4 regions of the Nonomuraea sp. NPDC052265 genome follow, and region 4 is predicted to be linked to each of the others. Evidence: riboswitches for the same ligand, from Rfam matches in the RefSeq annotation. Region 4 holds a riboswitch; each other region holds the start of a gene.
What was found. A riboswitch is a leader RNA that binds a small molecule or an ion and turns the genes downstream of it on or off. The one in region 4 is predicted to bind cyclic di-AMP.
Positions count from the first base shown of each region.

Region 1: linked by a shared signal. The riboswitch ahead of ACIHAD_RS10320 (C40 family peptidase) and the one ahead of ACIHAD_RS40075 (coiled-coil domain-containing protein) in region 4 are both predicted to bind cyclic di-AMP.
Region 2: linked by a shared signal. The riboswitch ahead of ACIHAD_RS17935 (C40 family peptidase) and the one ahead of ACIHAD_RS40075 (coiled-coil domain-containing protein) in region 4 are both predicted to bind cyclic di-AMP.
Region 3: linked by a shared signal. The riboswitch ahead of ACIHAD_RS22940 (CHAP domain-containing protein) and the one ahead of ACIHAD_RS40075 (coiled-coil domain-containing protein) in region 4 are both predicted to bind cyclic di-AMP.

Region 1 covers NZ_JBIUBJ010000003.1:181,298-188,975, reverse strand. The annotation lists gene ACIHAD_RS10335 (glycosyltransferase family 4 protein) at 1-669, opposite strand, end outside; gene ACIHAD_RS10330 (M48 family metallopeptidase) at 666-2,678, opposite strand; gene ACIHAD_RS10325 (hypothetical protein) at 2,690-3,520, opposite strand; gene ACIHAD_RS10320 (C40 family peptidase) at 3,721-4,173, opposite strand; cyclic di-AMP (ydaO/yuaA leader) riboswitch at 4,334-4,496, opposite strand; gene ACIHAD_RS10315 (NlpC/P60 family protein) at 5,399-6,325, opposite strand; gene ACIHAD_RS10310 (NYN domain-containing protein) at 6,458-7,678, opposite strand, start outside.
Region 2 covers NZ_JBIUBJ010000005.1:219,551-227,228, reverse strand. The annotation lists gene ACIHAD_RS17960 (DsbA family protein) at 1-144, opposite strand, end outside; gene ACIHAD_RS17955 (O-methyltransferase) at 302-949, shown strand; gene ACIHAD_RS17950 (Uma2 family endonuclease) at 1,028-1,579, shown strand; gene ACIHAD_RS17945 (branched-chain amino acid aminotransferase) at 1,602-2,699, opposite strand; gene ACIHAD_RS17940 (3-isopropylmalate dehydrogenase) at 2,887-3,933, opposite strand; cyclic di-AMP (ydaO/yuaA leader) riboswitch at 4,033-4,194, shown strand; gene ACIHAD_RS17935 (C40 family peptidase) at 4,225-4,770, shown strand; gene ACIHAD_RS17930 (NAD(P)-dependent alcohol dehydrogenase) at 4,754-5,746, opposite strand; gene ACIHAD_RS17925 (DUF2306 domain-containing protein) at 5,924-6,550, shown strand; gene ACIHAD_RS17920 (response regulator) at 6,523-7,209, opposite strand; gene ACIHAD_RS17915 (sensor histidine kinase) at 7,206-7,678, opposite strand, start outside.
Region 3 covers NZ_JBIUBJ010000007.1:224,322-231,999, forward strand. The annotation lists gene ACIHAD_RS22915 (APC family permease) at 1-702, opposite strand, end outside; gene ACIHAD_RS22920 (chitinase C-terminal domain-containing protein) at 896-1,264, opposite strand; gene ACIHAD_RS22925 (PP2C family protein-serine/threonine phosphatase) at 1,434-2,477, opposite strand; gene ACIHAD_RS22930 (glycosyl hydrolase family 18 protein) at 2,638-4,593, opposite strand; gene ACIHAD_RS22935 (luciferase family protein) at 4,837-5,184, shown strand; cyclic di-AMP (ydaO/yuaA leader) riboswitch at 5,448-5,585, shown strand; gene ACIHAD_RS22940 (CHAP domain-containing protein) at 5,599-6,360, shown strand; gene ACIHAD_RS22945 (TetR/AcrR family transcriptional regulator) at 6,339-6,950, opposite strand; gene ACIHAD_RS22950 (DUF1348 family protein) at 7,049-7,507, shown strand.
Region 4 covers NZ_JBIUBJ010000022.1:11,419-19,096, reverse strand. The annotation lists gene ACIHAD_RS40090 (zinc-binding dehydrogenase) at 1-740, shown strand, start outside; gene ACIHAD_RS40085 (MarR family winged helix-turn-helix transcriptional regulator) at 749-1,261, opposite strand; gene pip (prolyl aminopeptidase) at 1,280-2,215, shown strand; gene ACIHAD_RS40075 (coiled-coil domain-containing protein) at 2,335-3,288, opposite strand; cyclic di-AMP (ydaO/yuaA leader) riboswitch at 3,294-3,432, opposite strand; gene galT (galactose-1-phosphate uridylyltransferase) at 3,501-4,571, opposite strand; gene ACIHAD_RS40065 (DeoR/GlpR family DNA-binding transcription regulator) at 4,568-5,347, opposite strand; gene ACIHAD_RS40060 (50S ribosomal protein bL37) at 5,486-5,563, shown strand; gene ACIHAD_RS40055 (TrpB-like pyridoxal phosphate-dependent enzyme) at 5,603-6,913, opposite strand; gene ACIHAD_RS40050 (HAD family hydrolase) at 7,009-7,647, shown strand; gene ACIHAD_RS40045 (uridine kinase) at 7,601-7,678, opposite strand, start outside.

The DNA of each region.
Region 1 (7,678 bases), on a different contig from region 4:
GCCGCCGCCCACCAGCAGCAGCACCGCGCCCGGCACCGCGCGCAGCACCCGGGGCCAGGCCCGGATGAGCTGGTCCTGGCCCTTGCGCGGGACCAGCCTGGACACGCAGGCCACCACCGGACGGCCGTCGAGGCCCAGCGCCGCCTTGGCCGCCCGCGGATGGAACTGGTCGACGTCGACGCCGGGCGCCAGGCGTACGAGCTTGTGCGGGGGGATCGCCGCCGCCAGACGCTCGCGCGTGTAGTCGCCCAGGTAGGTGACCACGTCGGCGTGCGCGCCGATCCTGCGCAGCACCGAGCGGAAGCCCGGCGCGCCCGCCCACGACGCCTCGTGGCCGTGGGTGAGCATCACCACCCGCCGCGCGCCCGCCGCGCGCAGGCGCGGCGCGAGCAGGCCGAGCGGCGCGGCCGCGCCGAAGACGACGGTCTCGGCGCGGTGCTCGGCCACCAGCCCGGCCGCCGTGCGCGCGACGGCCGGAGTGGGCAGCATCAGCCGCGTCGGGTGCCGCACGACCCGGTACGGCTGACGCCGGTCGAACTCCTCGCACCCCGGCCAGTCGGGGGCGTAGACCGCCACCCCCGGCGTGCGGAGCGCGAGTCCGTGCACGAACGACTGGATGCCGCCCGGTCTGGGCGGGAAGTCGTTCGTCACGAAGACGACGTTGGTCACGGTTCGGGGACGCCGTTCAGTCTCGCCCACGACCGGGCCAGGGCGTTGCGCTCGGGGCTGGAGGGATGGGAGGCATAGAGCACATATTCCACCGCATCCGGCGACAAGTCGGAAATGTTGGTTATGGCCAGGCGTTTCTGCATCGCGATGAACGTGGCCGGATCCCGGGTGAGGTCGAGGGCGTGCACGTCGGCCCGCGCCTCCACGTGCCGCGTGATCAGGTTCTGGGCCGGGTCGGAGACCAGCGAGGCCAGGGTCATCAGGCCCATGAGCACGCCGACCGCGCGCGGGTCGGCGACCGAGGCGATCCCCGTACGCCGCCGCAGCGGGCCGACCAGCAGGAACAGGCCGATCGCCCCGAACCCGGCCAGCAGGCCGCCGAGCAGCGTGCCGTCGAGCACGTCGGCGTGCTTGGCGTGACCCAGCTCGTGCGCGACCACCAGCTCGACCTCCGACTCCGGGGCCTTGAGCAGCGTGTCGTAGACGACGATCCGGCGCGTGGCCCCGAAGCCCGACACGTACGCGTTGAGCGCCGTGGTGCGCCGCGAGGCGTCGGCGACCAGCACGTCCTTGACCGGGACGCCGTCCCGCTCGGCCATGGCCAGCAGCTCCGACCGCAACGAGCCCTGCGGCATGGAGGTGAAGTCGTTGAACAGCGGCTCGAACACCACCGGGTAGACGTACGACACGCCCAGGGTGAGCGCGAACGCGCCCACGGCGGCCGGGATCCACCACTGGCGCACCTTGCGCGCCAGCGCCACCAGGGCGAGCAGCATGACGGCCAGCAGCAGCACGCTGATGCCGGTGTTCTTGAGCCGGTCGGCGGTCCAGCCCGCCCAGTCCTGGGTGGACAGGCCGTAGTCGCGCAGGATCGTCTCGAACCACATGCCGAGCGGCCACCGCAGCGCCTCGGTGATCGCGGTGAGCACCACCACGCCGAGCACCACCCGCACCCACCACGGGCCCCTGAGCACCCCCAGCACCTTCGCCGCGAACGGCGTCAGGACCAGCAGCCCGGCGAACAGGACCGTGATGCCGAGCGAGATGTAGCCGGGCAGGGTGGTGGCCGCGTCGAACGCCTGCGCCCTGGCGATCTGGGCGGCGCTGAAGTCGCGGGCGGGGTCGGGGGTGACGGCCGGCGCGGCGGCGGCCAGGACCCGCCAGGGGGTGGTGAACGCGGCCACGGCCAGGATCACGCCCCCGACCAGGGCCAGGGCGGCCCCGGCGGCGCGCCTGGAGCGGGACTCGGCGCGTTGCCGTTCTCGTGCGATGAGGTGCTCCGCCGTTCCTACCAGGTTGCCGGTTCCGGGATGGGGGTCGGCGTTGTCGGAATGGGCGGCGGCGCCGTCTGCTTGGCCCTGTCCGCGCTTCTCGCCCTTGCCGCCTTTACCGGCCTTGCCCTTACCGCGGCCTTTGCCGCCCTTCCTGGGGACGTCCCTGATCTCGGGGAGGCCGTTCGTGCTCTCGGCGGGGTCGTTCGTGATCTCGGCGGGGTCGTTCGTGATTGTGGATGGCTCCTCGGCATTCTTCGCCTGGCCGTCCGCGCCTTTGGTGGCCCTCTTCGGGCGCTGGGCGTCGTCGGCCGGGGGGCCGGCGTGCTTGGCGTGGGGGCGGTCGTCGGGGGTGGAGGGATGGGGGTGGCGGGGGTCCTCGGTGTCGGGGTCGGCGTCCGCGTCGGGGCGGACGTCCGGACGGGCGTCGGGGGCGTCCGGGTCGTCCGGGTCGTCGGGGTGCCCCGAGTGTTCGGGGGGCTCGACGGTCCCTTCCGGCCCGGCGCCGGAGGGTCCAGTGCTGGAGGACCCGGCGCCGGAGGACCCGGCGCCGGGAGGTTCGTCGTTGCCGGAGGGGGGCGGGGGGCCGTCGTCGCCGGGGCGCCTGCCTTCGCCGCCCCTGATGGCCACACCCCCACCGTGCCCGGTCTCGACCGCCGTGCCGGGCTCGTCGGCCCCTCTGGCGACCGCTCCTGCGGGCTCGTCCCCCTCCCGGGGCGGGTCGTTCCGCTCGCTCATCTGCCTCCCCTTCACGCGAGCTGCTCTCGTACGTACTCGCGCCACCGTGCCGCCAGTGTCTCGGCGGTGAGCCCCACGGAGGCGAGCGCCTGATCGACGCCGGCCACGCGGGCATCACGGTAGAGCCGTACCAGGGTCCCGTCACCGAACCGGTCTGCGAGGAAGCGACACGCCATCCAGGCCTCCTGGTACGCCCGCGCGAGCCGTCCGGGATCGGCGGCCGTAGGGGCGAAAGCCGCAGGTCCGGGCAACTCGCTCGGCAGCCTGCCGGCCCGTACTTCGGCGGCGAGCTCGGCGGCGGCCGTCCTGATGGGGAGCCCGGCGTCGCGGTAGGCCACGTAGTCGGCGAATCCCTCGTAGAGCCAGACGGGCAGCCGGTCGGTGCCCGCGGCGACGTGGGTGAGTTCATGGGTGAGGACGACGTCACGTCCGGTGGGGGTGAGCCGCGCGAAGGAGCCGGGCACGACGATCACCCTGGCGCCGTCGGCCACCGCGGCCAGCCCGTCCAGCGGGCCCGTGCCCGCCAGCGTGGCCGCCTCGGCGTCGGTGTCCGGTACGACGACCACCGCGCGTACCGGCCGGCCGAGCACCTCGGACACCCGCCGTCCGGCGAGGTCGGCGCGGCGGGCGAGATCGGCGAGCACGCCGGGCTCGGCGCGATGCCCCACGACCACGGACCGTCCGCCGCGGGCCACCTGACCGCCGTCGCCCCACGACCCCCGCGCCCCGGCGGGCAGGACGGTGTCGGGCGGCGCGTCGGCGACCACGAGAACCGCCGCCAGCAGCAGGACGGGCAGGAGCAGACGCGGACCGCGGAGGAACGGACGCACCTGCGAGGACACGGCCCGATGCTAGTCGGCCCGGAGGCCCTCACGACCCCTTCACCAGGGCCGGGCATGCGCCGCCTTCACAAGGCCGGACCTGTTCATGACGCCGGACATGTTCCCGACGCCGGACATGTTCCCGAGGCGGACATGTTCCCGAGGCCGGACATGCGACAGGCCCCGGCCCGGACCGGGGAGGGTCCGGGCGGGGCCTGTTGTCACGCGCCGGGACGCACCGCGCCGACGAACGACGACTTCCGCCATCCGCCCAGTTTGTCGATGCGCACCCGTTCGCCGGTCCTCGGCGAATGGATCATCTTGCCGTGGCCGACGTACATGCCGACGTGGCCCAGCCCGTTGAAGAACACCAGGTCGCCCGGCTTGAGATGGCGCCAGGAGACCTTGTGCCTGATGCGGGCGAACTGGCTGCTCGCCACGCGCGGGAGTCGCACCCCGGCCTTCTTCCAGGCGTACTGGACGAGTCCGGAGCAGTCGAACGAACCAGGACCCGTGGCCCCGTACCGGTACGGGTCGCCGATCTGGTGCTTGGCGACGACGACGGCCCTGCGGGCCTTCGACGTCTGCCGAGCGGCTCTCGCCGCCTTCGCCGACCTGGCGCTCTTCGCCGACTTGGCCGACTTGGCAGTGGCCGCCTTGGCGGTGCTGGACACCGCGGTGAGCCTGACGGCCGATTCGCTAACCGTCTGCGCCCCGGCCGGCACGGCATGGAGGACCGCACCTCCGGCCGTCACGGTCATCGTGAGTGCGACGCCCCTCAGGGCAAGACGGGACAGACGGGGGTTGTGCAGAGAGGTAGACAGGATTTCTCCTTGTGTCTTCCACGAACGCCTACCGGGTTAGCTGACGGATTCGGGCCTGGAAGTCGCCCTACAGCGCGCTAAGCGCTGATTCACCCCTGATCCCGGGGGATGACGGGATCTTTGGGTCCCCGGCTCCGTGCCTCCTGGCTGCACGGACTCGGCAGGTCGCCACCCGATCGATGTGTCTCAATGGGGATATCGGCGGCGACCGACGGATTTTTATCTTGTCCACATCGGGGGTTCCGATGTCGGGTCGCGGCTCGCATGGCTTGCTGACCGCGACGCCAGAAACTACGCCGAAGGGTCAAGATTTGGCAAAAGGGGAGTCAGGTTGTAAAGATCAGATAAAGGTGGAAGTAAGGAGCGAAACCCCTGCTGGAGCGGAGGGCGTCGTTACCTGAATGTGACCCTTCTCACACTTCCCGCCACACCCGGTTGTCAGGACCCTTTCACCCCTTTCGTCCCCTTCATCCCCCCACCCTGACAACGCCCGAACACGACCGGACAGCGACTGCGGACGACCGACTTCCGGACATGCCGCCCCCGCTCCCGAAAGCAGCCGGGCTCGACATGGCTCCCACGCGAGAGGAACAAGGTCGGCCGCTTGGGGCGGCGTACAAGGCGCTCCGACCCCCGTGGCCGAGGACGCGGACGGAGCGGGCTGGGAGGCGACGGCGGGTCCTCGACACGGGTGATGGCGGAGAGGCGCGAGGCTGTGGACAGCCGGTCTGAGGCTCGGGCCTGGGCGGCGGGGAGAGTGGAGGCGAGGCCAGGCGGCCCGGGACAGGGCGGCATGGGAGTGGGCCGCTATGGGGAGTGGCTCCCGTGCGGCCGGACGGCAGGGGACGCGCTGAGGACACCCGTACGGCCCGTTGTGGCTCTCATTTCCACCCTGACGGCCAGGAGGGCGGACGGTGGGCCGGGTGCTGGAACGGGAGCCTGGACGTGCCTCGGGGTGCTCGACTTGGGCCGGAGGTGGGGACCGTCCTACTGCGGCCGTCGCACTGGCCATCCTGCTGGGGCCGCCCCACTGGGGTTGGTAGTGGGGCGGGATTCACAAGGGTGGGGAGGGGCGTCAGGGGCGGATGGCGCCGACGAGGGAGCGGCCGTAGTCGGCGAGGCGGACGACCTTGACGACGTCGCCCGTCTGCGGCGCATGCACGATCTTGCCCCCGCCCGCGTAGATGCTGACGTGCCCGAGCCCCTCGCTGAAGATCAGGTCCCCCGGCTGGAGGTTCTTGATGTCCACCTTGCGGCCGGCGCCCCAGGCCCACTGCTGCCACGTCGTACGCGGCAACGAGACGCCGGCCGCACGCCAGGCGGCCTGGGTCAGTCCTGAGCAGTCGTAGCCACGTGGGCCCGTGCCGCCGTAGATGTACGGCTTGCCGACCTGGGCGAAGGCGAAGCGCAGGACGGCGGCCGCGCTGCCCGAGGCGGGCCCGGTGTACTTGATGCCGGTGCTGTTGGGGTTGCCCGGGTTGTACGCCCCCAGCTTGTCCAGGAGCTTCTTCTGCTGGCCGACCAGCTTCAGGACCTCGGCGCGCTCCTTCTGGACGGCGTCCCGCTCCTTGTCGGCGTCCGCGAGGGCGGCCTCGGCGTTGTCGCGCTCGGCCTTGAGCCCCTTGTTCTCGCGGTCGAAGGCGGCCAGCTTCTCCAGCCGCTCGCGCGAGAGCTGCCCTGCCATGGCCAGCCCGGCCAGCAGGTTCTCGGGGGCGTCGGCGCCGACCATGCCGGGCAGCGACGCGACGTCCCCGCCCATCTTGTACGAGTCCACCGCCACCCTGATGATCTCGGCCCGCAGGTCGGCGACCGTCTGCAGCTTCTGCTTGTAGCGGTCGTTCAGCCTGGTGTAGGCGCTCTTGGCCTTCTTGTACTCCTCGGTCGCCGTGTTGTACCGGTCGACGACCTTGTCGGCCTTGTCGTTGAGCTTCTCCAGCTTGGCCTTGGCCTGCTTGAGAGTGGGCTTGGGATCAGCGAGCGCCGCACCCATCGGGACCGTCATCAGTCCGATCGCGAGACCCGCGGCCACCGTCACCCGGCCAAACCTCACAGCGTCGCCTCCCAGGGATTACACCTGGGGCGAAATAGTACAGAAGTGGCGGGCGGGGTCTTGCCAAAAGTGCTAATTCGTAACTTATGCACGGCCCAACCGGCGCAGCAGCAAAGCCGACGGAACCGGTCTGGCACCCATCCGGCGTACGGACTCGGCCACCTCGCGGTCGGAGGAGACGACGGCGATGGCCCGGCCGGGCGGCTCGGCGCGGACGAGCTGGCGGATGAGGTCGTCGGCGATCTCCCCCGGCGCGCTGAACAGCACCCGCACCCCGCGCGGCGCCACCACCTGCACGGGCGCGTTGAGCTCGGCGCCGTCGAAGACCACCGTGACCTCGACGCGGGTCTGCGCGACCAGCCCGCCGAGGTTGGTCATCAGCCGGTTGCGCTGGTCGGCGAGGGTGAACGTGCCGTAGCCGGTCTTGGTGACGTTGTAGCCGTCGATGATCAGGTGGACCTGCGGCAACGCCAGGAGCTGGTCGAGGAGCTGCGGGTCGTCGTCGGCCAGGGCCCGCGCGGGCACCCCGCGCACCCCCGGACGCTCGCCGGTGCTGGCCGCGACCGAGTCGGCGGGCTTGCTGATCGTGGTGGGCAGCGCCAGCTCCCTGCGCAGCCCGGCCGAGGCGTCCTGGAGCGCGTCGAGCAGCACCCGGATGCGGGCGTCCTCGATGCTGCGGCCCTCGCGGGCGGCCCGGCGGGACGCTTCGAGCTGCCTCTCCACGTCGGCCAGCCGCTCGCGCAGGCGGCGCAGCTCGGCCTCGCCCGCGTTGCCGGCGGTGGAGGCGGCGTGCCGGGCGTCGTCGGCGGCCTGTTCCATCTCCTCGGACCTGCGGGTGGCGGCCTTGGCCCGCTCGCGGGCGTCGTGGAGCTTGCGCCGCAGGTCGGAGTTCTCGGCGCGGGCCGCCTTGATCTGCTCGCGCAGCCGGTCGGCCTCCTCCTTGGCGGCGGTCTTCTGCGCGGCGAGCTGCTCGCGCAGCCGCGTCACCGCCTCCTCCCGCTCGGACCCCTCGGCCGCCACGGCGGACTGCTCCAGGTCGGCGCGGGCGGTTTCGATCATCTCCGCCCAGCCGGGCGGCCTGGTGAGATAGGCTGCGGCAGCCACCAGCACGGGGTCGGCGGCGGGCGGCACACTGCCCTCGGCCAGGGCGGCGACCAGCTCGGGCCATCCGGCGGCGACGGACTCGGCGACCAGTTCGCGGAACTTCTTGTCGTTCTCCAGTTGCGCGGCGATCGGCGCGCTGCCCAGCTTGGCGCGCTTGCGCGGGTCGAACTTGGCGATGCCGCGCAGCGGCGGCGGCACCGA
Region 2 (7,678 bases), on a different contig from region 4:
CCTGTCCGCCAGGACCATCGAACCGTCGAGCTGCCTGGTCAGGCGTACCGACCCGGCCGTCTCACCCGGCTCCGAGAAGGCCAGCACACCCAGCACCACCAGCGCCGCACACGCGACCACGACCGCAACCAACCGCTTCATCATCCGCCCACTTCCAGCTCACCGATCGCGCAGACCCTACCAACGACAGAACCGCTCTCCGGACAGCCGCCAGGGCCGGGCCCGGCGCGGCGGCCGTCGGCGGACCTCTCATTGGTACCTGATGACGGTGAGAGAACGCTGTGAGGAGAGAATGACCTTCATGAAGGCGAACCTCCTCGACCCCGCGGTGGGCCGGTACATCCTCGACCACTCCACCCCGCCCGACTCCCTGCTGGAGGAGCTGGCGCGGGAGACCGCCGAGGCGACGGGCGACCGCGCCGGCATGCAGATCTCCGCCGACCAGGGCCGGTTCCTGACCATGCTCACCCAGCTCGCGGCCCCGGCCGTGGCGGTCGAGGTGGGCACGTTCACCGGCTACTCCTCGATCTGCATCGCGCGGGGGCTGTCCGGCGGGCGGCTGCACTGCTTCGACGTCAGCGAGGAGTGGACCTCGATCGCCCGGCGCTACTGGGAGAAGGCGGGCGTGGCCGACCGCGTCTCGCTGACCCTCGGGCCCGCCCTGGAGACGCTGGCCGCCTTCGACGAGCCCGTCGATCTGGCCTTCCTCGACGCCGACAAGGACAACTACCCCGGTTACTACGAGTTGCTGGTCGAGCGGCTGCGGCCGGGCGGCCTGCTGCTGGCCGACAACACCCTGCGCAGCGGGCACGTGGCCGACCCGGCGCACGCGGAGACGACGACGGTGCAGATCCGCGAGTTCAACGACCTGGTGATCGAGGACCCGCGGGTGAGCGTGGTCATGCTGCCGGTCGCCGACGGGATCACGATGATCAGGAAGAACCACTAGATCACGGGACGCCGGAACCGTGCCGCCATTACTCTGAGTGATCCTCAGGAGACCCCCGGAAAACATGAGGACGGCGGCATGGTCAGGCCCCTCGAAGAGCGCTACCGCATCGTGCGCGAACTCTTCCCCCAGTTCCGCATCGAGACGGTCCAGGGCCGGATCGTGGTGAACGAACCGGGCACCTGGCAGCACAACATGATCCTGTCCAGGACGTTGTTCCAGCTCGCCGCCGCGATGGCCGGCCGGGGCTGGGAGATCTGGCCGAACATCTCCGTCTACCTGGGGCCCGGCCACGACCTCTACGTGCCCGACCTGGCCGTGGTCCCCCACCGGCCGCGCCTGCACGAGGAGCACGCCGTCCACGGCGCCTCGACGATCCTGCTCGTCGACGTCGTCTCGGTGGCCACGACGTACGACGTGCACTTCGTCAAGACCGGCGGTTACGCGCGCGGCGGGGTGCCGCTCTACCTGGTGATCGACCCGTTCCAGCGGCTGGTGACGCTGTACGGCGGGCCCGGCGGGACGCGTTACCGCAGCGAGAACGTGGTCTCCCTGGGCGAGCCGGTGTTCCTGCCCGAGCCGTGGAACGTCAACGTCGACACCGCGGCCCTGACGGAGGCCGGCGCCTGAACGCCGGCCCCCTGGCGGGGCACTAGACGATCTTGTGAATCCAGTCGCGGGTGTCGGGGCGGGCGCCGTACTGGATGCCGACGAGCTCCTCGCGCACCCGCATGGTCACCGGGCCCGGGGTGCCGTCGGCGATGGTCCAGGAGCGGTCGGCGCCCCTGACCGAGCCCACGGGGGTCACCACGGCGGCGGTGCCGCACGCGAACACCTCGGTCAGCTCGCCTGCGGCGCAGGCGGACTCCCACTCGTCCACCGAGATCAGCCGCTCCTCGGTCTCCAGGCCGAGGTCGTCGGCCATCTCCAGGATCGACTCCCGGGTGATGCCGGGCAGCAGGGTGCCGGTGAGCGCCGGGGTGACGAGCTTGTTGCCGAAGACGAAGAACAGGTTCATCCCGCCCATCTCCTCGACGTACTCGTGCTTGTGGGCGTCGAGCCAGACGACCTGGTCGCAGCCGTTCTCGACGGCCTGGCGCTGGGCGACGAAGGCGGCGGCGTAGTTGCCGCCGCACTTGGCGAAGCCGGTGCCGCCGGGCGCGGCGCGCGTGTACTCGGTCGACAGCCACACCGAGACGGGCTTGATGCCGCCGGTGAAGTACGAGCCCGCCGGCGAGGCGATGACCATGTACTTGTAGGTCTTGGACGGGTAGTTGACGCCGAGTCCGGGCTGCGTGGCGAACATGAACGGGCGCAGGTAGAGGCTGTGGCCCTCGGTGGTGGGCACCCACTCCTTGTCGGCCGAGACCAGGAGCGCCAGCGACTCCACGAACGCCTCCTCCGGCAGCTCCGGCATGGCCATGCGCTCGGCCGAGCGGTTGAAGCGGGCGGCGTTGGCGTACGGGCGGAACGTCACGATCGAGCCGGCGATCTGCCGGTACGCCTTCAGTCCCTCGAACAGCTCCTGCGCATAGTGGAACACCGAGGTCGCGGGGTCGAGCGAGAGCGGCCCGTACGGCAGGAGCCGGGCGTCGTGCCACCCCTCGCCCTCGGTGTAGTCGATCGAGATCATGTGGTCGGTGAAGACCTGCCCGAATCCGGGGTTCGCCAGTACCTGCTCCCGCTCGGCCGCGGTGCGAGCGTGGTCGGAATGCTGCACGTCGAAGCTGAGCTTCTGAGCGATGGTCATGACGACGGTCCTTCTCTCTGCGAATCTGCGATTCTGAAAGCTACTGCCCACGAGCAGTATTCGTACTTCCTATTGTCTTGCCATTTGGGATGGCAAGAGGCAGTTGGGATGGTTCGGTCCCTCTGGACGCAAAAAGCGCCTGGCAGCCCTCTCCGGGACCGCCAGGCGCGTACGGGGCTAGACGGTCCTAGCCGGATACTCGCGCGGAGATGTCGTCGCCGATCTCGCTGGTCGTGCGGCCGGCGCGGCCGGTGACGCGCTCGGCGATGTCGGCGGCCACGGCCTGCTCGACCTTGGCGGCCTCGGCGTGCAGGCCGAGGTGGTCGAGGAGCATGCCCACGGACAGGATGGTGGCGGTCGGGTCGGCCTTGCCCTGACCGGCGATGTCGGGCGCGCTGCCGTGCACCGGCTCGAACATGCTCGGCGAGGTGCGCTCGGGGTTGATGTTGCCGCTGGCCGCCAGGCCGATGCCGCCGGCGATCGCGGCGCCGAGGTCGGTGATGATGTCGCCGAACAGGTTGTCGGTGACGATCACGTCGAAGCGCTCGGGCTGGGTGACGAAGAACATCGAGGCCGCGTCGATGTGGCCGTAGTCGGTGGTGACGTCGGGGAACTCCTCGGCCACGCGGTTGACCGTGCGCTGCCAGAGGTCGCCGGCGAAGGTGAGCACGTTCGTCTTGTGGACGAGCGTGAGCTTCTTGCGGGGCCGCGACCGAGCCTTCTGGAAGGCGTAGCGCACGACGCGCTCGACGCCGTGGGCGGTGTTCAGCGACTCCTGGGTGGCGATCTCGTGCGGCGTGCCGCGCCGCACGACGCCGCCGGTGCCGGCGTAGAGGCCCTCGGTGCCCTCGCGGACGACGACCATGTCGATGTGCTCGGCGGTGGCGCCGGCCAGCGCGGTCTCGACGCCCGGGAACAGCTTGACCGGACGCAGGTTGACGTAGTGGTCGAACTCGAACCGGAGCTTGAGCAGCAGGTCGCGCTCCAGGATGCCCGGCGGCACGCTGGGGTCGCCCACGGCGCCGAGCAGGATCGCGTCGTAGCCGCGCAGCTCTTCGAGCACCGCGTCGGGCAGCGTCTCGCCCGTGCGGTGGTAGCGGGCTGCGCCCAGGTCGTAGTGGGTGGGCTCGATCTTCGTGCCCACGGCCTCCAGGGCCTTGAGCCCTTCGGCTACGACCTCGGCGCCGATGCCATCCCCAGGGATGACGGCCAGGCGGATGTTACGCGACTCCATGGGCGGTACCTTACCGGCTCGTCTCGGCTGACGAACACATCATCTCAACCTCCGGACAATCCGTTTTGGGGGGATTGCGACCTTTTGACCGTTTCGTTAGAGTCCGACGAGCCTAATCCACGCAGCCGCTGCGTGGAGCCGGGGACCCATCTCTCCCCCCGGGGCGAATCGGCACCGCTCTCCCTCCAGGAAGCACCGCCGTAGGGCTACTTCCAGGCCCGAGCCCGTCAGCTAACCCGGCCGGCCACGTGGAAGGACAGTCCCCTGTCTAGCATCGCCATTCTCCTGGCGGTGGCAGCGGGCGGCGCAGGTCTCGCGCCCGCAGCTCCCGCCGACCCCTCCCCCGCCATCACCCTCACCGGCCCCCAGGTGAAACAGGTCCAGGAACGGCACGTGCCGAAACCGGCCTGGAAGGTCGCCCTCGAATACGCCATGGACAAGCGCGGCACCCCGTACGTGTGGGGCGGCGCCAGCGAACGGGGCTACGACTGCTCGGGCCTCATGCTCCGGGCCTACGAGGACGCCGGCATCGAGCTCCCCAGAACCGCCGCGGAGCAGTACGGCGCCTTCTCCAAGAAGATCGCCTGGAAGGACCTCGAACCAGGCGACCTGGTGTTCTTCAGCGGCCTCGGCCACGTCGGCATGATCTCCAAGCCCGGCTACATGGTCCACTCCCCCCACACCGGCGACGTGGTGAAGGAGGAACGCCTGTCGCAGTGGCGCAGGCAGGCCTTCGTCGGCGCGGTACGCCCCGACCCCAAGGGCGTCAAGCGCTGGGCGGACTACGCCAAGCTCCGCAAGGCCCCCGCCCCCGCCATGCTCACCGCGACCCTGTGACGACGACCTTCCCCGGGGCGTGTCCCTCCTCCTGGTAGCGGACGGCCGCCGGGATCTCGCCGAACGGGAAGGTCCTGTCGATGACCGGGGTGACCTCCCCCCGCTCGACCATCCCGGTCAGCGTCAGCAGGTTCGCCCTGTTGCTCCCGCAGCGGACCACGTCCGCCCTGACGATCCGCTGCGGGACGAAGGGCGCCGACGCGAGCGCGGCGAACATGTGGCCGGCCGGCTGCACCCAGCGGCCGGCCGGCCCGCCGACCAGCACGTACGTGCCCTTCCTGGTCAGCGCGCGGCGGCAGTCCGACAGCCGGCGGCCGCCCGCGACGTCGAGGAGGACGTCGAAGCGCCGGTCCGACGCCGCGAAGTCCTCCTTGGTGTGGTCGATGACGTCGTCCGCGCCGAGCGAGCGGACCAGGTCCGCGTTCCGCCCGCTGCACACGCCGGTGACGTGGGCCCCCATCGCCTTGGCCAGCTGCACGGCGAACGTGCCCACACCGCCGGACGCGCCGTTGACCAGCACCTTGTGGCCCGGCTGGACGCGTCCCTCGTCGCGCAGCGCGATGAGCGCGGTGTTGGCCGCCATCGGCACCGCCGCCGCCTGCTCGAACGACAGACACTCCGGCTTGGGCGCCACCTCGCTCTGCCGCAGGCAGACGTACTCGCCGAAGCCGCCCTGAAGGGACATCGCGTACACCTCGTCGCCGGGGCGGAACAGCGTGACGTCCTTGCCCGCCGCCTCGACCTCCCCCGCCACATCGGCCCCGAGGACGGCGATCCTGGGCCGGCGCAACCCGACCCCGCCGCCCATGACCCGGGCCAGGTACGGCTCTCCCCGCATGAAGTGCCAGTCATAGGGCTGCACGGACGTGGCCCGCACCCGGACCAGCACCTCGTCGTCGCGCGGCACGGGCCGCTCGACGTCGGTCAGGACGAGCTGGTCGGGCGAGCCGAACGTGCGCAGGACGTAGGCCTTCATCGTTTCCTCCCTCGTGGACGTGCCGCCAGTGTGGGCGCGACCTGCGCGGATGCTCAACGGTCGAAAGGCGACGGCTCGATGGCCGAAAGGACGACGGCCCGTCCCGCCGATGGTGCGACCCGGGAGGGGCCGTCCGCGCGATGACCCGGCAGGGCCGCGCCGGTCACGCTCTCAGGCATGAGATGGATCGCACCCGCCGGGCTGCTCACGCTCAGCGTCGTCCCCCTGGTCGCCGGCGCCCTCCGGGTGACCGAGCTGGCCTCCGGCGCCGCCGTCACGGCGGACAACGCGCGGTTCTTCGCCATGCCCCTGCCGGTGCTGCTGCACATCCCGGCGTCGCTGGTGTTCTGCGTCCTCGGCGCGTTCCAGTTCCAGGCCGGGTTCCGGGCCGGGCGGCCGGGGTGGCATCGCGCGGCGGGGCGGGTGCTGGTGGCGAGCGGGCTGGTCGCGGCGCTGTCGGGGCTGTGGCTGACGCTCTTCTCCGACCTTCCCGCGGGCGACGGCGCGCTGCTGGCCGCGTTCCGGCTGCTGTTCGGGACGGCCATGGCCGCCTGCCTCGTGCTCGGCCTGGCCGCGATCCGGCGGCGCGACGTGGCCCGGCATCGCGCCTGGATGACGCGCGGGTACGCGATCGGGCTCGGCGCGGGCACGCAGGCGTTCACCCTGGCGTTCGGGCCGGCCGCCTTCGGGCCGCCCGGTGAGCTGGGCCGGGCGCTGCTCGTCGGCGCGGGCTGGGTGATCAACCTGGCGGTGGCCGAGACGATCGTCCGCCGGGGTCAGGTGCGTACGCGGTCGGTCTCGTAGGCCCACATGGCGATCTCGACGCGGTTGCGCACGCCGAGCTTGGTCATCAGGCTCGCGACGTGGCTCTTGACCGTGCTGAGCGAGATGTGCAGCTCGGCAGCGATCTCGCTGTTGGTCCGGCCGCGGGCCACGGCGCGCAGGATCTCCTCCTCGCGGCCGGTGAGCGCCTCGACCGGCTGCGCGGGCGCCTCGGTACGCCCGGCCCCCGCGAAGGCGGCCAGCAGACGCGCGGTCACGCTCGGGGCGATGAGCGCCTCGCCGCCGGCCGCCGCGGTCACCGCCTGGGCGAGCAGCGCGGGACCGGCGTCCTTGAGCAGGAAGCCCCTGGCTCCGGCGCGGAGGGCGGCGTAGACGTACTCGTCGAGGTCGAACGTGGTGATCACGACCACCGCCATGGGGTCGGCGACGTCGGGTCCGGCCAGCTCCCGGGTGGCCGAGATGCCGTCGAGGCCGGGCATGCGGATGTCGAACAGGCACACGTCGGGGCGCAGGCGGCGGGCCAGCTCGACGGCCCGCCTGCCGTCGCCGGCCTCGCCGACGACCTCGATGCCGGGCTGGGCGTCGAGGATCATCCTGAGCCCGGTACGGGCGATCTCCTGGTCGTCGGCGACGAGCACCCGGATGACCCCGGCCTCCAGCCGGTCGCTCACGGCACTCATGCGGCCTCCTTGGGGAGGACGGCGGTGACCGTCCAGCCACGGTTGGGGTTGGGGCCCGCCTCGCAGGTGCCGCCGAGCAGGGCGGCGCGTTCGATCATGCCGATGAGACCGTATCCGGGGGCGGCGACGCCGCCGGCGCGGTCGCCGTCGTCGCTCACGGTCAGGCGTACGGAGGCGTCGTCGGCCGTGACGCGGACGGTGATGTGGGTGGCGTGGCGGGCGTGCCGCCGGGCGTTGGTGATCGACTCCTGGGCGATCCGGTAGAGCGCGGCGCCGGCCGACGGCGGCAGATGGCCGAGCCCTTCCGCGATCTCCACCTCGACCGCCGGGCCGACGCGCGGGCGTCCGGCGAGCTGCCGCAGGTCGTCGAGGTGGCGGCCCGGAGCCAGTTCCGCCGGCTCGTTCCTGCGCAGCACCCGTACCATGGCCCGCATCTCGGCGAGCGTGCGCGACGCCTCCGCCTCGATCA
Region 3 (7,678 bases), on a different contig from region 4:
CTGGGCGGAACCGCCGGTGGACTCCTCGACGAGCATGCTGATGCCGTCGAAGCCGAGGAAGGACAGCACCGCGACGGAGACCGCGGCGAAGATCACCGGCCAGGAGAAGGTGTCCGGGTTGAACAGCGGAGAGAGGCTGAACCCGCGGCCCTCGCCCTGGAGCAGGGCCCAGATCCCGATCAGCACGAACAGGCCGAGCACGATCAGCTCACAGGTGATCAGCACCTTGGTCAGCTTGATCGTCATCCGGATGCCGCGCAGGTTGATCACGGTGTTGACGGCCACGAAGATGATCAGCCAGCCCCAGACCGGCACCCCCGGCACGCTGGTGTGCATGGCGATCGAGGCGACGAGGTAGAGCAGGCTCGGCACCAGGAGGTAGTCGAGCAGGATCGCCCAGCCGGTCATGAAGCCGACCGGCGGGGCGATGCCGCGCCCCGCGTAGTTGTAGACCGACCCCGACAGCGGGAACGCCTTGACCATCTGCGTGTAGGAGGCCGCGGTGAACAACATCGCCACCATGCCCACCAGGTACGCCAGGACGGGCATGCCGCCCGACACCTTGAACACCGGGCCGAAGATCGCGAACGGCGCGATCGGCACCATGAAGATCAGGCCGTAGAACACGAGGTCGGTCAGCCCGACCCCGCGGCGTAATTCCTGACGGTAGCCGAACTGCTCGACGTTCTCCTGAGGTTGCACGACAGCCTCTCCATGTCGTCATGCGCGCACGCGGGGGAGTGACGGGCCTCGGTATACGCATGGGGTTACGGATACCGGTGGGGCTCGATCTGGCGATCCTTCCGTAGCCCATGGTCACGTCGCAAGGGTCTGCTCCAGGTGCTTGCGTACCTGACCTCGCCGAGGGCCCGTCCGCCCGGTCGGTGGCGCCGCCTCAGCAGGCGCCGACGTCCTTCCAGACTCCCCACTCGCCGGTGGTGCCGGGCTCCTGGCCCTGCGTCCACCACTTGGCCTCCCACGTGTGGGCCTTGTGCGAGACGCGCTGGCCGCCGGTGTAGACGGCCGTCGCGCTCCAGGCGGGCGCGGTGCAGGCGCCGCCGGTCGGGGTGACGGTCGGGCTGACGGTCGGCGTTGGGCTCGGGCTGGGCGTGACGCCGCCGCGCGCCAGGTCCTGGACCAGCCCGTACGTCCTGCCGCCGAAGGTCAGCGTGTAGTTCGCCTGGCCGGGGACGGGCAGGTAGTACACGTAGTCGAGGGTCACCGACGCCCCGGGGGCGAGCGACTGCCAGGAAACTTTCTTAATAGTTCACCGGGAGGCCGTCGCCGTTCCTCATGGACGCGTTCGGCGCGGCACCTCGGTCCGCCACCTGGGCGGCTACCTGGGCCAGGTCAGGCGCCTGCGCGAACGGCTGCTGCGCCGGATCGCCGGGGCGGGGGAGGCCGAGCCGGTCAGGTTCGGGCACCAGCGGCGGTCATGACCCGGTCCTGCGCAGGATGAGCAGGGCGATGTCGTCGCGCGGGGCGCCGTGGGTGAAGGCGTTCAGGTCGGCGGCCAGGGCCTCGACGGTCCTGGCCGGCGGGTCGCGGGCCCAGGAACGCAGCCGCTGCTCCAGCGGGTAGAAGGAGCCGTCGCGGTCGCGGGCCTCGGTGACGCCGTCGGTGCACAGCAGCAGCGAGGCCCCCCGCGGGAAGGCGAAACGCGCGCCGTGGCGGGGCTCGCCCGCCAGCGCCGCCAGGCCGAGCGGCACCTCGGGCTCGCCGAGCCAGAGCTGCCCGGCGTTCCCGCCGTGGATCAGGTACGGCGCGATGTGCCCGCAGTTGACCGCGTCCACCTCCAGCTCCGGGCCGATGTCCAGCAGGAGCGCGGTGACGAAGCGCTCGGGCTCGCCGGTGTGCACGGCGAACCTGTTGTGCCTGATCACCGCGTCCTCCAGGGCGTCGGCCACGCCCATGAGGCTGATCTCGCGGTAGGCCGCCTCCCGGAAGGCGCCCAGCACGGCCAGCGCGGCGCCGATCGCGGGCAGCCCCTTGCCCTGCACGTCGGCGATCATGACCCGGGTCCCGTACGGCGACGGCGCCACCTCGTACATGTCGCCGCCCACCATCGTGTCCTCCTCGATGGGCTGGTAGAGGCCGTCCACGACGACGTCGAGCGAGCGCAGCGGCAGCGGCCTGACGAGCTGCCGCTGCAACGCCGCGGCCGCCGAGCGCAGCCGGCGCACCTCCTCCTCGCGCTGGATCCGGTAGCTCGCCCCGACCACGCTCATCAGCCCGAACGCCGCGGTGAAGCCGGAGACCTCCAGGTTCGTCCGCACGTTGCCCCCCAGATAGGCGACCGAGCCCGACACCACCAGCAGCACCCACAACGACGCGATCGCCGTCTGCCACACCGTGCCGAGCCCCGAGACGATCGCCGGCAGGAAGATCAGCACCGGCACGAGCTCCGCGCCCCCGCCGGTGAACCGGTCCAGCCCGACCACCAGCACCGTGATCCCGATCAGGCCGACCACGAACACCGGCGTCGTGAAGAAGGGCCGCCTGAGCCCGCCACCCCAGAGAATCGTCGTTCACCCCCGGTGACCAGCTTCTCCCAAGGCGTCCACGTTCGGTCCTGCGGCGCGCCGGACACGGCGAAGGGCCGGCCCCGAAACCCGGGACCGGCCCTGACGTGCGAACTTATCCCAGGCCGTTCTTCATGGCCGTGAGGAGTTCGGCGTTGGTGGTGTCACCGCTGAGCTCCCAGAAGAACGCGCCGCCGAGGCCCTGGTTCTTCGAGTAGCTCATCTTGCCGCCGATCGTGCTCGGCGTGTCGTAGCTCCACCACTGGTTGCCGCAGTAGGCGTAGGCCGTGCCCGCGACCGTGCCGGTGGACGGGCAGCGGGTCTTGATGACCTTGTAGTCCTCGATGCCCTGCTCGTACGTGCCGGGCGCCGGGCCCGTCGCCGTGCCGCCGGGCGCGGCCTGGGTCACGCCGGTCCAGCCGCGGCCGTAGAAGCCGATGCCGAGCAGCAGCTTGCTCGCCGGGACGCCCTTGCTCTTGAGCTTCTGGATGGCGTTGTCGGTGTAGAAGCCGGGGATCGGGATCTTGTCCCAGGTGGTGAGCGGCGAGTGCGGGGCGGTCGGGCCCTGCGCGTCCCAGCCGCCGAAGAAGTCGTACGTCATGACGTTGTACCAGTCGACGTACTGGGCGGCGCCGCCGTAGTCGGCCGCGTCGATCTTGCCGCCGTCGTTGCCGTCGGCGGTGATGGCCGCGGTGACCAGGTTGTTCGCGCCGAAGCGCGAGCGCAGCGCCGACATGACGTTCTTGAACGCCGCCGCGCCGCTGGTGTCACAGGTCAGGCCGCAGGCGTTCGGGTACTCCCAGTCGATGTCGATGCCGTCGAAGACGTCGGCCCAGCGGGGGTCCTCCACCAGCTTGTAGCAGGAGTCGGCGAAGGCCGTCGGGTTCTGCGCCGCCTGGCCGAAGCCGCCGGACCAGGTCCAGCCGCCGAAGGAGAAGAGCACCTTCAGGTTGGGGTACTTCTTCTTGAGCTTGCGCAACTGGTTGAAGCTGCCGCGCAGCGCGCCGTTGTCCCAGGTGTCGGCGACGCCGTCCACGCTCTCGCCCGCCTGGTAGAAGCGGTCGTAGTCGGCGTAGCTGTCGCCGATCGTGCACTGCCCGTTCTGCACGTTGCCGAACGCGTAGTTGATGTGGGTCAGCTTGGCCGCCGAGCCGCTGGTGTCGATGTTCTTGACGTGGTAGCCGCGCTGGTAGACGCCCCACTGGACGAAGTAGCCCAGCACCTTGTTGCCGCCGCCACCGCCGCCGCCCGTGGTGGTCGCGGTGATCTGGTTGCTGTCGGACGAGCGGTTGCCGGCGGCGTCACGCGCGCGCACGGTGTAGCTGTAGGCGGTGTTGGCGCTGAGGCCGGTGTCGGTGTGCGAGGTGCCCGTGACGGTGGTGACGAGGGTGCCGCCGCGGTAGACCTCGTAGCCGGTGACGGCCACGTTGTCGGTGGAGGCGTTCCAGGCCAGCGAGACGCTGTTGTTGCTGACGCCGGTCGAGCGCAGGTTGCCGGGCACCGAGGGCGGGGTCTTGTCGTCGCCGCCACCGCCGCCCGTGGTGGTCGCGCTGATCTGGTTGCTGTTGGCCGAGCGGTTGCCGGCCGCGTCACGCGCGCGCACGGTGTAGCTGTAGGCCGTGCCGGCGGTCAGGCCCGTGTCGTTGTACGTGGTGCCCGTGACGGTGGTGACGAGGGTGCCGCCGCGGTAGACCTCGTAGCCGGTGACGGCCACGTTGTCGGTGGAGGCGTCCCAGGCCAGGGCCACGCTCGTGTTCGTGACGCCGGTCGAGCGCAGGTTGCCCGGCACCGACGGCGCGGTGGTGTCGCCGCCGCCGCCGGAGACCTTCCACAGCGCCGCCACGTTCGGCGGCTCCCAGCCGGGCTGGGAGGTGTGCGCCTGGACGCAGACGTAGTCAACGCCGTTGTAGGTGACGACCGTGCCCGCCGTGTAGGCGGTCCACGGGGCCCAGGCCGCCGCGAAGGCCACCGTGCCGGCGGAGGCGATCGGTGGGGCGGCCACGGCCGCGGTCAGGGGCAGGGCCAGTGCCGCCACTCCTGCCAGGACCTTGCTCAGGATGGTGTGTTTCATGTCGCTCCGACATCCGTTTGGGGGGTGTGTGGGGAGTGGGATGGGAGACTTCTGGAGAAACTATTAGGAAAGTTTCCTTTAAGTTATGAATCGACGGTAACCGCTGCCTGGTGGAGCGTCAATACGTATCGGTCAGGCGTCCGTAATCGTGCCGGTCAGACCCGGGGCGCGCCCGTTCACGAGGGGATAACGGTTCAGGAACGGGGGCTGACGGCGGGCTGAGTCGTGGCCCAGCATTGGAGCGTGGCAGGAATCTCCGCCTGGCGGCGGACGCCCACGCGACGCGGGCCGTACGTGGTCCGCGCGGTCGCGGAGTTACGGTCCTGGCCGTCGCTGAACGTCAGCGGCACCGGGCGACAGATCGCCTTCGCCGTACACGGAACCGAGATCCTGCGCCTGGCGGGCCGGGACGAGATCCACGTACGGCTCACCGCCCCCGCCATCGGCCGCCTGGAGCCCCATCTGCGGGCGTGCGACCAGGTCCACGCCTGCCGCGACCGCGCCTGGGTCGCCGTGCAGGTCGACGCCGAGCCCGATCTGGAATTGTTGCTGGCCCTCACGAGCGTGGCGATAAAGGCGCACGTGGCCTGAAACGTTTCTTCGCGGTGCGTAGCGTTTCTCCTACGCACCGTCGAAACAATGGCTTCCATTTGCCTGGGAATTACTCACCGGGTAGCTTGGTTGTACACAGCCGAACGGGGAGTCGTCCCAGGTAGGGATGTCATTGCCAGGGAATTACCCTGGCGGGACCCGTGTTGTACAGAGTCGATGCGGATACACCGCGTCCGGGCGTCGCACATATACCTTCAGGCCCTTTCCTGGGCCCGGGAAGACGATGCGTCAGCCCTTTGCCTGACCATAGACCGCTGAATCCGCCTGTGCGCGGAACCGGGGACCCATGCGTCCATTGGGGTGAATCGGCACCACGGTGCCGTAGGGCAGCTTCCCGCCCGAACCCGTCAGCTAACCCGGCAAGCGGCACGGAAGCACAAGGAGTAATCCCTCATGGCCAAGCACCGTCTTCACCGTGCCTGCAAGCTCGACCTCGCCAAGATCGCCATCGGCGCGACCGCCGTCGTCGGCGTGCTCGGCACGCACGCGGCAGTGAACGCCGACGCCACCCACGCCACCGCCCACACCGCCGCCCAGACCGCCAAGGTCGCCGGTGTGGCCGTCGCCCAGCCGAACGTCGCTCGGTCGGACGTCGCCCAGCCGCAGGTCGCCACCGTCGGCTACAAGAACGCCGCCGGCGAGAGCGCCAAGGGCAAGGTGAACGTCACCGCCGCCCAGGTCCTGGCCGCCGCCCGCGCCCAGGTCGGCACCTCCGAGGACGCCAACGGCGGCGGCACCAAGTTCCAGAAGTGGTACGCCGACTCGCAGCGCGCCGCCGAGACCGCCGCGCGTGACGGCGGCAACCGGGCCATGTACCTGAACGCCCCCTGGTGCTCGATGTTCGTCTCCTGGGTCGGTGAGCAGACCGGCGCCCGCCCGCAGGTCGGCTGGGACGCCTACACCGTCTCCCACGCCAAGTGGTTCGCCGCCAACGGCCGCTGGGGCGCCGAGGCCAAGCCCGGAGCCGTGGTGTTCTTCTCCTGGAGCGGCAGCAAGAGCCTGAGCGGCATCCAGCACGTCGGGTTCGTCGTCAAGGACAACGGCGACGGCACGATCTCCACGATCGAGGGCAACACCGGCAACGGCAAGGTCGAGGAGCGCGTCCGCCCGACCTCCCAGGTCGTCGGCTACGGCTACCCGTCGTACGCCGCCTGATCTCCCTCTCGCGAAGAGCGCACTCCCTGCGGGGGGTGCGCTCTTTCGTGTGTGTGCCGGTCGACCAGGGTGGCGGCGGCGTGGGCGGCCGAGCGGGCCGCGCCCGTGTCCTCGGAGATCATCGCGGTCACGGTGGCGCCGTCGATCAGGGTGAGCAACTGCTCGGCGAGCAGGCCGGGATCCCCGGCGCCCGCCTTCTCGGCGAGCGAGCGCAGGTAGGCGCGCAGGCGCTCCTTGTGCTCGCGCACCGCCGTACGGACGGCGGCCGAACCGGCGCCCAGTTCGGCGAAGGCGTTGGCGAATCCGCAGCCGCGGAAGTCGTCCTCGGCGAACCAGCGTTCCAGCCACTCGAAGACCGCCGGGATGCGGTCGCCGGCGTCGGCCACGTACGTGGTGAGCGAGGACGTCCAGCGCTCGTCGCGCCGCCGCAGATAGGCCACGACCAGCGCCTCCTTCGACGGGAAGCACTGGTAGAGCCGCTTCAGCGAGACCCCGGACGCGGCCCGGATCTCGTCCATGCCGACCGCCTGCACGCCGCGGCGGTAGAACAGGTCGCCCGCGGCGTCCAGCAGCCGCTGCTCGTGATCCATGACACCCCTCCAGGTGCTTGCGGCGGAGAACGCTCGTTCTCTAGGCTAGCGCACACCTTCGGGAGAACGCCCGTTCTCTCGGTATGAGAGGACATCGCATGACACGCCCGCCTGTTCCGCCGTTCACCGAGGAGACCGCCCGGATCAAGGTCCAGGCCGCCGAGGACGCCTGGAACACCCGCGACCCCGACCGCGTCGCGCTCGCGTACACCGAGGACTCCGTGTGGCGCAACCGCGGCGAGTTCGTCACCGGCCGCGCCGAGATCGCCGCGTTCCTGCGCCGCAAGTGGGCCCGCGAGCTGGACTACGCCCTGCGCAAGGAGCTCTGGGCGTTCACCGGCGACCGCATCGCCGTCCGCTTCCAGTACGAGTCCCGCGACGCCGCCGGCCAGTGGTGGCGCAGCTACGGCAACGAGCAGTGGGAGTTCGACGGGTCCGGCCTGATGCGCAGGCGGGAGGCCAGCATCAACGACGTCCCCATCAGGGAGGACGAGCGTCGCGTCCTCGGCTCCCGCCCGCTGTCCGAGCACGGCGTGGACGTCCTCGGCGTCCGGTGACCCACGGCCCCGGTCCACGGCGGCGACGAGACCGACCACCTGACCGTCGAATGGCCGGTGACCGGTCGAACCCGCCGAAGGCACCGGCGGACGGCCCTACGCGGCACGTTCCGGCGGCTCGCTGTGGTGCCGGATCCCTGACCGTCCGCCGCGCGGACCCCGGCCCCGGCC
Region 4 (7,678 bases):
TCGTCCAGGCCGCGGCCGACGGTTCGGGGCCCGCCGCGGGCACGCCCGTGGTCACGCTGGGCCCGGGTGGCGGCTGGGCCGAGCTGCGGGCCGTCCCGGCCGACTCGATCGGGGTGGTGCCGCAGGGCGCGGACCCCGGCGCGATCAGCACGATCCCGGTCGCCGGCGCCACCGCGCTGCGCGCGCTCGACCGCCTCGGGCCGATCCTGGGCCGGCGTGTCCTGGTCACCGGCGCGACGGGCGGCGTCGGCCGGTACGCCGTGCAGCTCGCCCGGCTCGGCGGCGCGTACGTGATCGCCGCCACCGGCGACCCGGACCGGCACGGCGACGGGCTGCGCGCCCTCGGCGCGGACGAGGTCGTCGCCGGCCCCGCCGAGAGCGGCGGACGGCTCGACGGCGTCCTGGACGTGCTCGGCGGCGTCCCGCTGGTCGAGGCGTTCGACCAGCTCTGCGAGGGCGGCACGCTGGTCGCCGTCGGCCACTCCACCGGCGAGGGAGAGAGCTTCCCGTTCGGCGCGCTGTTCGGCGGAGCCGACCGCCATGACCGCTCGCTCGTGACGTTCCACCTGCTCTACTGCCAGGGCCTGCACCGCGATCTGACCTGGCTGGCCGGGCAGGTCGCGGCCGGTACGCTGAGCCCCGAGATCACCTGGCGCGGCGGCTGGGACGACGCCACCGAGGCGGTTACCGCCCTCCTTGAACGCCGCGTGCACGGCAAGGCGGTGCTCGACCTGGCGTGAGAACGGTCTCACATGACGGGCCCCTTCCCGTCCGCGGGACTGCGTTGATCGCGGTACGCGGCCAGCGGCGCGGTCGCGAGGAGGCGGGTGCGGAAGGGGTGGTCTTCGAGGGCCTGGAGGGCGGAGGTGAGGAGGTCGGCCAGGGGGATGGGGAGTTCGGCGTCCAGGGTGGCGATGGCGAGGGTGGTGGCCTGCCATTCGGCCTCGATGAGGGGGAGCGCGTCGCGGCAACGTCCGGTGAGGTGGACGATGCGTTGGCGGGCGTCGGCGGGACCCGGGTGGAGGTCGAGGAAGCCGGCGCGGCGCATCTGGGTGACGGTCTGGCTGGCGGCGGAGTGGGTGACGCCGATGGCGGTGGCCAGGTCGCGGATGGTCATGGGGCCGGTCTCGACCAGGGCGCGGACGACGGGTGAGTAGCGGGGGCGATAGTCGGGGAGCCCGAGGTCGGCGTACAGCTGGGCGATCGCGCCGTCGGTGCGCTCCTGGAAGGCCCGCATCAGGGTGCCGAGACTCTGGATCACGCAGATATATTAGCGCTTATGTATTCTTCGATCGAGCCCCATGAGCAGGGCATGCTGGACGTGGGTGACGGAAACCTCGTCTACTGGGAGGTCAGCGGAAATCCGGACGGCAAGCCGGCGCTGATCGTGCACGGCGGGCCGGGCGGGGGCGCGTCGCCGGGGTGGCGGCGGTATCACGACCCCGAGGCGTACCGGATCGTCGTCTTCCATCAGCGTGGCTGCGGGAAGAGCACGCCTGACGCCGGGGAACCGGGAACCGACCTGTCGGTCAACACCACGGCGCACCTCGTCGCCGACATGGAGCGGCTGCGGGAGCATCTCGGGATCGAGCGGTGGCAGCTCGTGGGGGCGTCCTGGGGGTCGACGCTGTCGCTGGCCTACGCCGAGCGGCATCCGGAGCGGGTGAGCGAGGTGATCCTGTTCGCGGTCACGGCCGGGCGGGACTGGGAGATCGAGTGGATCACGCGGGACGTCGGGCGGATCTTCCCCCACGAGTGGGCGCGGTTCCGCGACTTCCTGCCGGAGGAGGATCGGGGCGGGAACCTGGCGGCGGGGTACGCGAAGGCGCTGGCCGACCCTGAGCGGCGGGAGCGGGCGGCGATCGAGTGGTGTGCGTGGGAGGACACGCATGTGAGCCTTGACCCGCAGTTCCAGCCAAGTCCGAAATTTCAGGATCCGGTGTTTCGGATGACCTTCGCTCGGCTGGTGACGCATTACTGGGGGAACGGGTGCTTCCTTGGGGGGAGGGACCTCGTTCGGGAGGCCGCCGCGCGCCTGGCGGGGGTGCCCGGGGTGCTCATCCACGGGAAGTTCGATGTCAGCGGGCCCCTGGAGACGGCCTGGGAGCTGCACCAGGCCTGGCCCGGGAGTGAGCTGCACGTGGTGGGGGAGGGGCACGGCGGTCTGGAGATGATCGACTTGCTGACCGCCGCGACGGACAGGTTCCGGAACTGACCCCGAACGCAGAAATACGGGCGCAGGAAGCCGGTTCCGTCCTGAACACCTCCTCGCGTCAGATGCGACGTGCTCACCTCTGACGCGAGGTCCCGTCCGGCGGACCCCGGAACCGGCTTCTAGTTCATCGAGATGTGCACGTGGTCGTAGTGGTTCTCGGTGACGCTGCCGCGGTCGGACATCGCGCGCCAGCCCGAGCCCTGGTTGATGCGCTGCTTCCAGATCACGTACTTGACGCCGAGCTTGGCCTTGTTCTTCAGCGCCCAGGCGGCCAGGCGGTCGCCGAGGGCGTTGTTGGCGGCGCCCGGCATGGTGCCCCCCGTACTCATCATGAAGTCGCAGGCCCGGCCGAGCGGGTGCTCGCCGCTGGAGCCGGACCGGAAGCAGCCCACCTCGTACGGCAGCGAGAAGTTCTTCTGCACCTGCGCGCGCATCAGCCGGGTGCGCGGCGTGATGTTGTCCGAGCCGGACGGCAGTTCGGGCGCCCAGCTCCCGTCGGACTTCTTGCCCGGACCGAACGGCACGAGGTCCTGGAGCTTCTTCTTGATGTCGTCGATGACGTCCTGGGCGTCGTCGCGCTGCTCGGCCACCTCCGCCGTGCCCGCCTTGAGCTCGGCCGCGAGCGCGGCGGCGGCCGCGGCGGCCTTCTTCTGGTCGTCGCGGGCCCTGGCCACGCTGTCGACGACCGCCTGCTGCTCGGCGGTGAGCTGTTCGAGCATGGCCGCGCCGTTGCCGTCCGGGGTCAGCATGAAGCCCGGCAGGGAGGCGTCGCCGCTCTGGTAGCGCATCCGGGCGATCTCGGCGACCCGCTGCTCGGCCGTGGCCACCGCCTGCTCGGCGGTGGTGAGCCGCTGCTGTGCCGCGGTGGCGGCCTGCTGGGCCTTGGCCAGCTCGACCCGCTTGAGGTTGTACGTCTCGATGAGCTTGTCCACCTTGCCGTTGAGCTGCTTGAGCTGGGCCCGCAGCTCGGCCTCGGACGGCTTGGGCGCGGCCGAGGCGGCGGCCGGATGGACGAGCAGGGCGGTGGCGGCGATGAGACCGATGGCAAGACTCGCGGGGGACGAAGCCGCCACGTGGTTGTTCCTCTCCCTCTGCCGGCCGGGTTAGCTGACGGGTTCGGGCACGGGAGCAGTCCCTACCACTTGCGCGGATTCACCCCGGATGCGATGGGTCCCCGGCTCCCGGGCAACACGCCCGGGATTAGGCGTACAGCGACCGTTATGGCCGATGTGTAACGGGATATTAGTGGTAGATCACGAGTCATGCGACTTTAAGGAGAAATCAATTAGTGATCGATTCGTGATCGCAGCATGCGTGCCGCCTCCTCCGGCAGCACGTCGTTGACGAAGGCGCCCATGGCCGACTCCGAGCCCGCCAGGTACTTCAGCTTCCCGGGCGCCCGCCTGATGCTGAACAGCTCCAGGTGCAGGTAGGCCAGCTCGCGGCCGTACCGCACCGGCGCCTGGTGCCAGGCCGAGATGTACGGCATCGCCACCCCGAACAGCGCGTCCAGCGCCCGCAGCACCGAGGTGTACAGCGGCGCGAACGCGGCCCGCTCCTCCTCCGACAGCGCCGCCAGGTCGGGCACCTGCCGGTGCGGATACACGTGCACCTCGAACGGCCAGCGCGCGGCGGCCGGCACGAACGCCGTCCACAGCTTGTTGGAGGCCACCACCCGCGTGCCGGCGGCCCGCTCGGCGGCCAGCACGTCGGCGAACAGGTTGCCGCCCGGGTGCCGGGAGGCGGCTCCGAGCTGGAGCTTCGTGCGCGGGGTCACGTAGGGGTAGGCGTAGATCTGCCCGTGCGGGTGCGGGAGCGTGATGCCGATCTCCTCGCCCCTGTTCTCGAAGCAGAACACCTGCTCGACGCCCTCCATGCCGGACAGCTCGGCCGTGCGGTCGGCCCACGCCTCCATGACCAGCCTGACCTGGGCGTTGGAGAGCTTGGAGAAGGAGGAGGAGTGGTCGGAGGTGAAGCACACCACCTCACACCGCCCGACCCCCGGACGTACATCACTCAATCCGCCGACGTCACCGTAAGTCCCAAAATTTCCGGAGAAAGAGGGGAAGCGGTTCTCGAACACCACCACGTCATAGTCGTGAGCCGGGATCTCCGACGCCCGCGTGTCGGACGACGGGCACAACGGGCACTCGTCGGCCGGCGGCAGGAACGTACGCGTCTGCCGATGACCGGCGATCGCGATCCACTCCTCGGTCAGCGGGTCGTAGCGCAGCTCGGAGGCCACCGGCCGAGGGTCGAGCGGACGCCGGTCGATCGCGCTCCGGTCGGCGTCGTCGCGCCGGTCGAAGTAGATCAGCTCTCGGCCGTCTGCCAGGTGGGTGATGGTGCGCTTCAAGGCGTGCCCTCCGCGATGATCAGTTCTCCGGCCCGTTCGGCCAGCTCGGTGCGTGCTTCCTCGGGCAACCCCGCGTCGCTGATGACCACGTCGGCCTCCGTCAGCTCGGCGATCGTGCTGATGCCGACCGTGTTCCACTTGGTGTGGTCGGCGGGGACCACCAGCCGGTGCGCCGCGGCCACCAGCTCCCTGTCGGTCTCGGACTCCAGCAGGTTCGGCGTGGTGAACCCGGCGCGCAGGCTCATGCCGTGCACCCCGAGGAAGAGCGTGTCCACGTGCAGCCGGCGGATCGCCGCCACCGCCACGGGGCCGACGAGCGCGTCGGAGGGCGTGCGCACGCCGCCGGTCAGCACGACCGTGCGGTCGGCGCGCGGGTTGCGGTGGAAGACCTCGGCGACGGGGATCGAGTTGGTGATCACGGTCAGCTCGGGGACGGCGACCAGATGGTGGGCCAGCGCCCACGTGGTGGTGCCGGCGGAGAGCGCCACGGCGGTTCCCGGCCGTACGAAGGTGGCCGCGTGCCGCGCGATGGCCTCCTTCTCCTGCTGCTGGCGGGCGGACTTGGCGGTGAAGCCAGGCTCCTCGGTCGAGCCGGGGCCGAGGGCCGTCGCGCCGCCGTGGACCTTCTCCAGCAGCCCGCGTTCGGCCAGCACCTCAAGGTCGCGGCGTATCGTCATGTCGGAGACGCCGAGCTCGCGCACGAGGTCGGCCACCCGGACGCCGCCGCTGCTGCGTACGCGTTCCAGGATCGTCTGCTGACGCTGCTGTGCGAGCACGCCCACCCCTTCCAACAGATTCCACCAAATTATGACACGAGTTTGTTGAGGAATGTTAGGTCACGGCGTATCGCTTGTGTTGACTACCGGGCAGGGGAGACCTTGAAGGTCACGATCCCGACCGCCGGAGGTGAGCCCATGGCGAAACGCGCACGCAAGGGCAGGGGGCGCAAGAAGAAGAAGGCGAACCACAGGAAGCGCCCGAACGCGAACTGAACACGGGTGGCCGCGGATCCCGCGGCCACCCGTGTCGTCTCAGCCGGGCAGCTCGGTGAGCGCCTGGTCGAGGCGTTCCTGCGGGAGCGTGTAGTCCTCCAGCTCGCCGGCCAGGTGGCGGTCGTAGGCGGCCAGGTCGAAGTGGCCGTGCCCGCACAGCGCGGTGAGGATCACCTTCTCCTCGCCGCTCTCCTTGCAGCGCAGCGCCTCGGCGATGGTCTCGGCCAGCGCGTGCGTGGGCTCGGGGGCAGGGACGATGCCCTCCGTCCGCGCGAAGCGCACGCCCGCCTCGAAGCACTCGCTCTGGGTACGGGTCACCGCCTCGAACAGCCCCAGTTCGTACATGTGGGACAGCAGCGGCGCCATGCCGTGATAGCGCAGGCCGCCGGCGTGGATCGGGTCCGGGACGAAGGAATGCCCGAGCGTGTGCATCTTGAGCAGCGGCGTCAGCCCGGCGGTGTCGCCGAAGTCGTAGGCGTAGACGCCGCGGGTGAACGACGGGCAGGCGGCCGGCTCGACGGCGCGGAACTGCGTGCCGATCCGTCCGGCCAGCTTCTCGCGGAGGAAGGGGAAGGCGAGGCCGGCGAAGTTGGAGCCGCCGCCGGTGCAGCCGATGACCAGGTCGGGCAGCTCGGGCAGTTGTGCCAGGGCCTCCTCGCCGATCACGGTCTGGTGCATGAGGACGTGACTGAGCACCGAGCCCAGCGCGTACCGGGCCTCGGGGTTCGCGGCGGCCACCTCGACCGCCTCGCTGATGGCCAGCCCCAGGCTGCCGGGGGAGTCGGGATCGTCGGCCAGCGCCTTGCTGCCCGCGCCGGTGACGGGGGAGGGGCTGGGGTGGACGGTGGCGCCGTACACGTGCATGAGCGAGCGCCGGTACGGCTTCTGGTCGTAGGAGGCGCGAACCATCCAGATCCGGCACTCGATGCCGAACTGGGCGCAGGCGAACGCCAGGGCCGACCCCCACTGTCCCGCGCCGGTCTCCGTGGTCAGCAGCTGCACGCCTTCCTTGGCGTTGTAGTACGCCTGCGGCACGGCGGTGTTCGCCTTGTGCGACCCGGCCGGCGAGACGCCTTCGTACTTGTAGTAGATGCGGGCTGGCGTGTCGAGGGCCTTCTCCAGCCGGTGCGCTCTGATCAGCGGTGTGGGCCGCCACAGCCGGTAGACGTCGATGACCTCGCGTGGGATGGGGACGTAGCGGTCGCCGCTGACCTCCTGCGCGATGAGTTCCATGGGGAACAGCGGCGCGAGGTCGTCCGGCCCGACGGGACGGCGGGTGCCGGGGTGGAGCGGCGGCGGAGGCGGCACGGGAAGATCGGGAACGATGTTGTACCAGTTGCCAGGGATCACCGTTTCAGTTTGAGCCGCGCTTCCGAGCCGTCAAGGGTCTGGACGCGGACACGTTCCTTCTTTACCTTGGTTGAAACAGTTCACAGGAGGAGCGGATGAAAATCGATGCGGTCGTGTTCGACATCGGCGGTGTCCTTGAGCTCACGCCGTCCCTGGACGTGACGGCCAGGTGGGAGGAGAGGCTCGGTCTGCCCGCCGGCCACATCGACGCGCACCTGGAGCCGACCTGGCTGGCCGGGGCGGTCGGAGAGGTGACGGAGGAGCAGGCCGGCGCGGAGGTGGCGAAGCTGCTCGGCGCGGACGCCGAGGCGTTCATGGCCGACGTCTGGACGGAGTACCTCGGCAGCCCCAACACCGGCCTCATGGCGTACCTGGGCGCCCTGCGTCCCCGCTACCGCACGGGTCTGGTGAGCAACAGCTACGTCGGAGCCAGGGAACGCGAACAGGCCGCGTACGGCTACGCCGACCTGGTGGACCACATCGTCTACTCGCACGAGGCGGGGGTGTGCAAACCGGACCCGCGCATCTACCTGCTGGCCTGCGACGCCCTCGGCGCCGATCCCGCCGCCACGGTGTTCCTCGACGACCACGAGCCGTACGTCGAGGGGGCCCGCGCGGCCGGCCTGCACGCCGTGCGCTTCACGTCCAACGCCCAGGCCGTCGCAGAGCTGGACGCCCTGCTGGGACTCAGCCGTCCGTCAGCACCGCCGGACGGTCCGGGTGGTCGGCCCTGACCACCACGTCGGCGGTCCGCTGCGGGCGTGC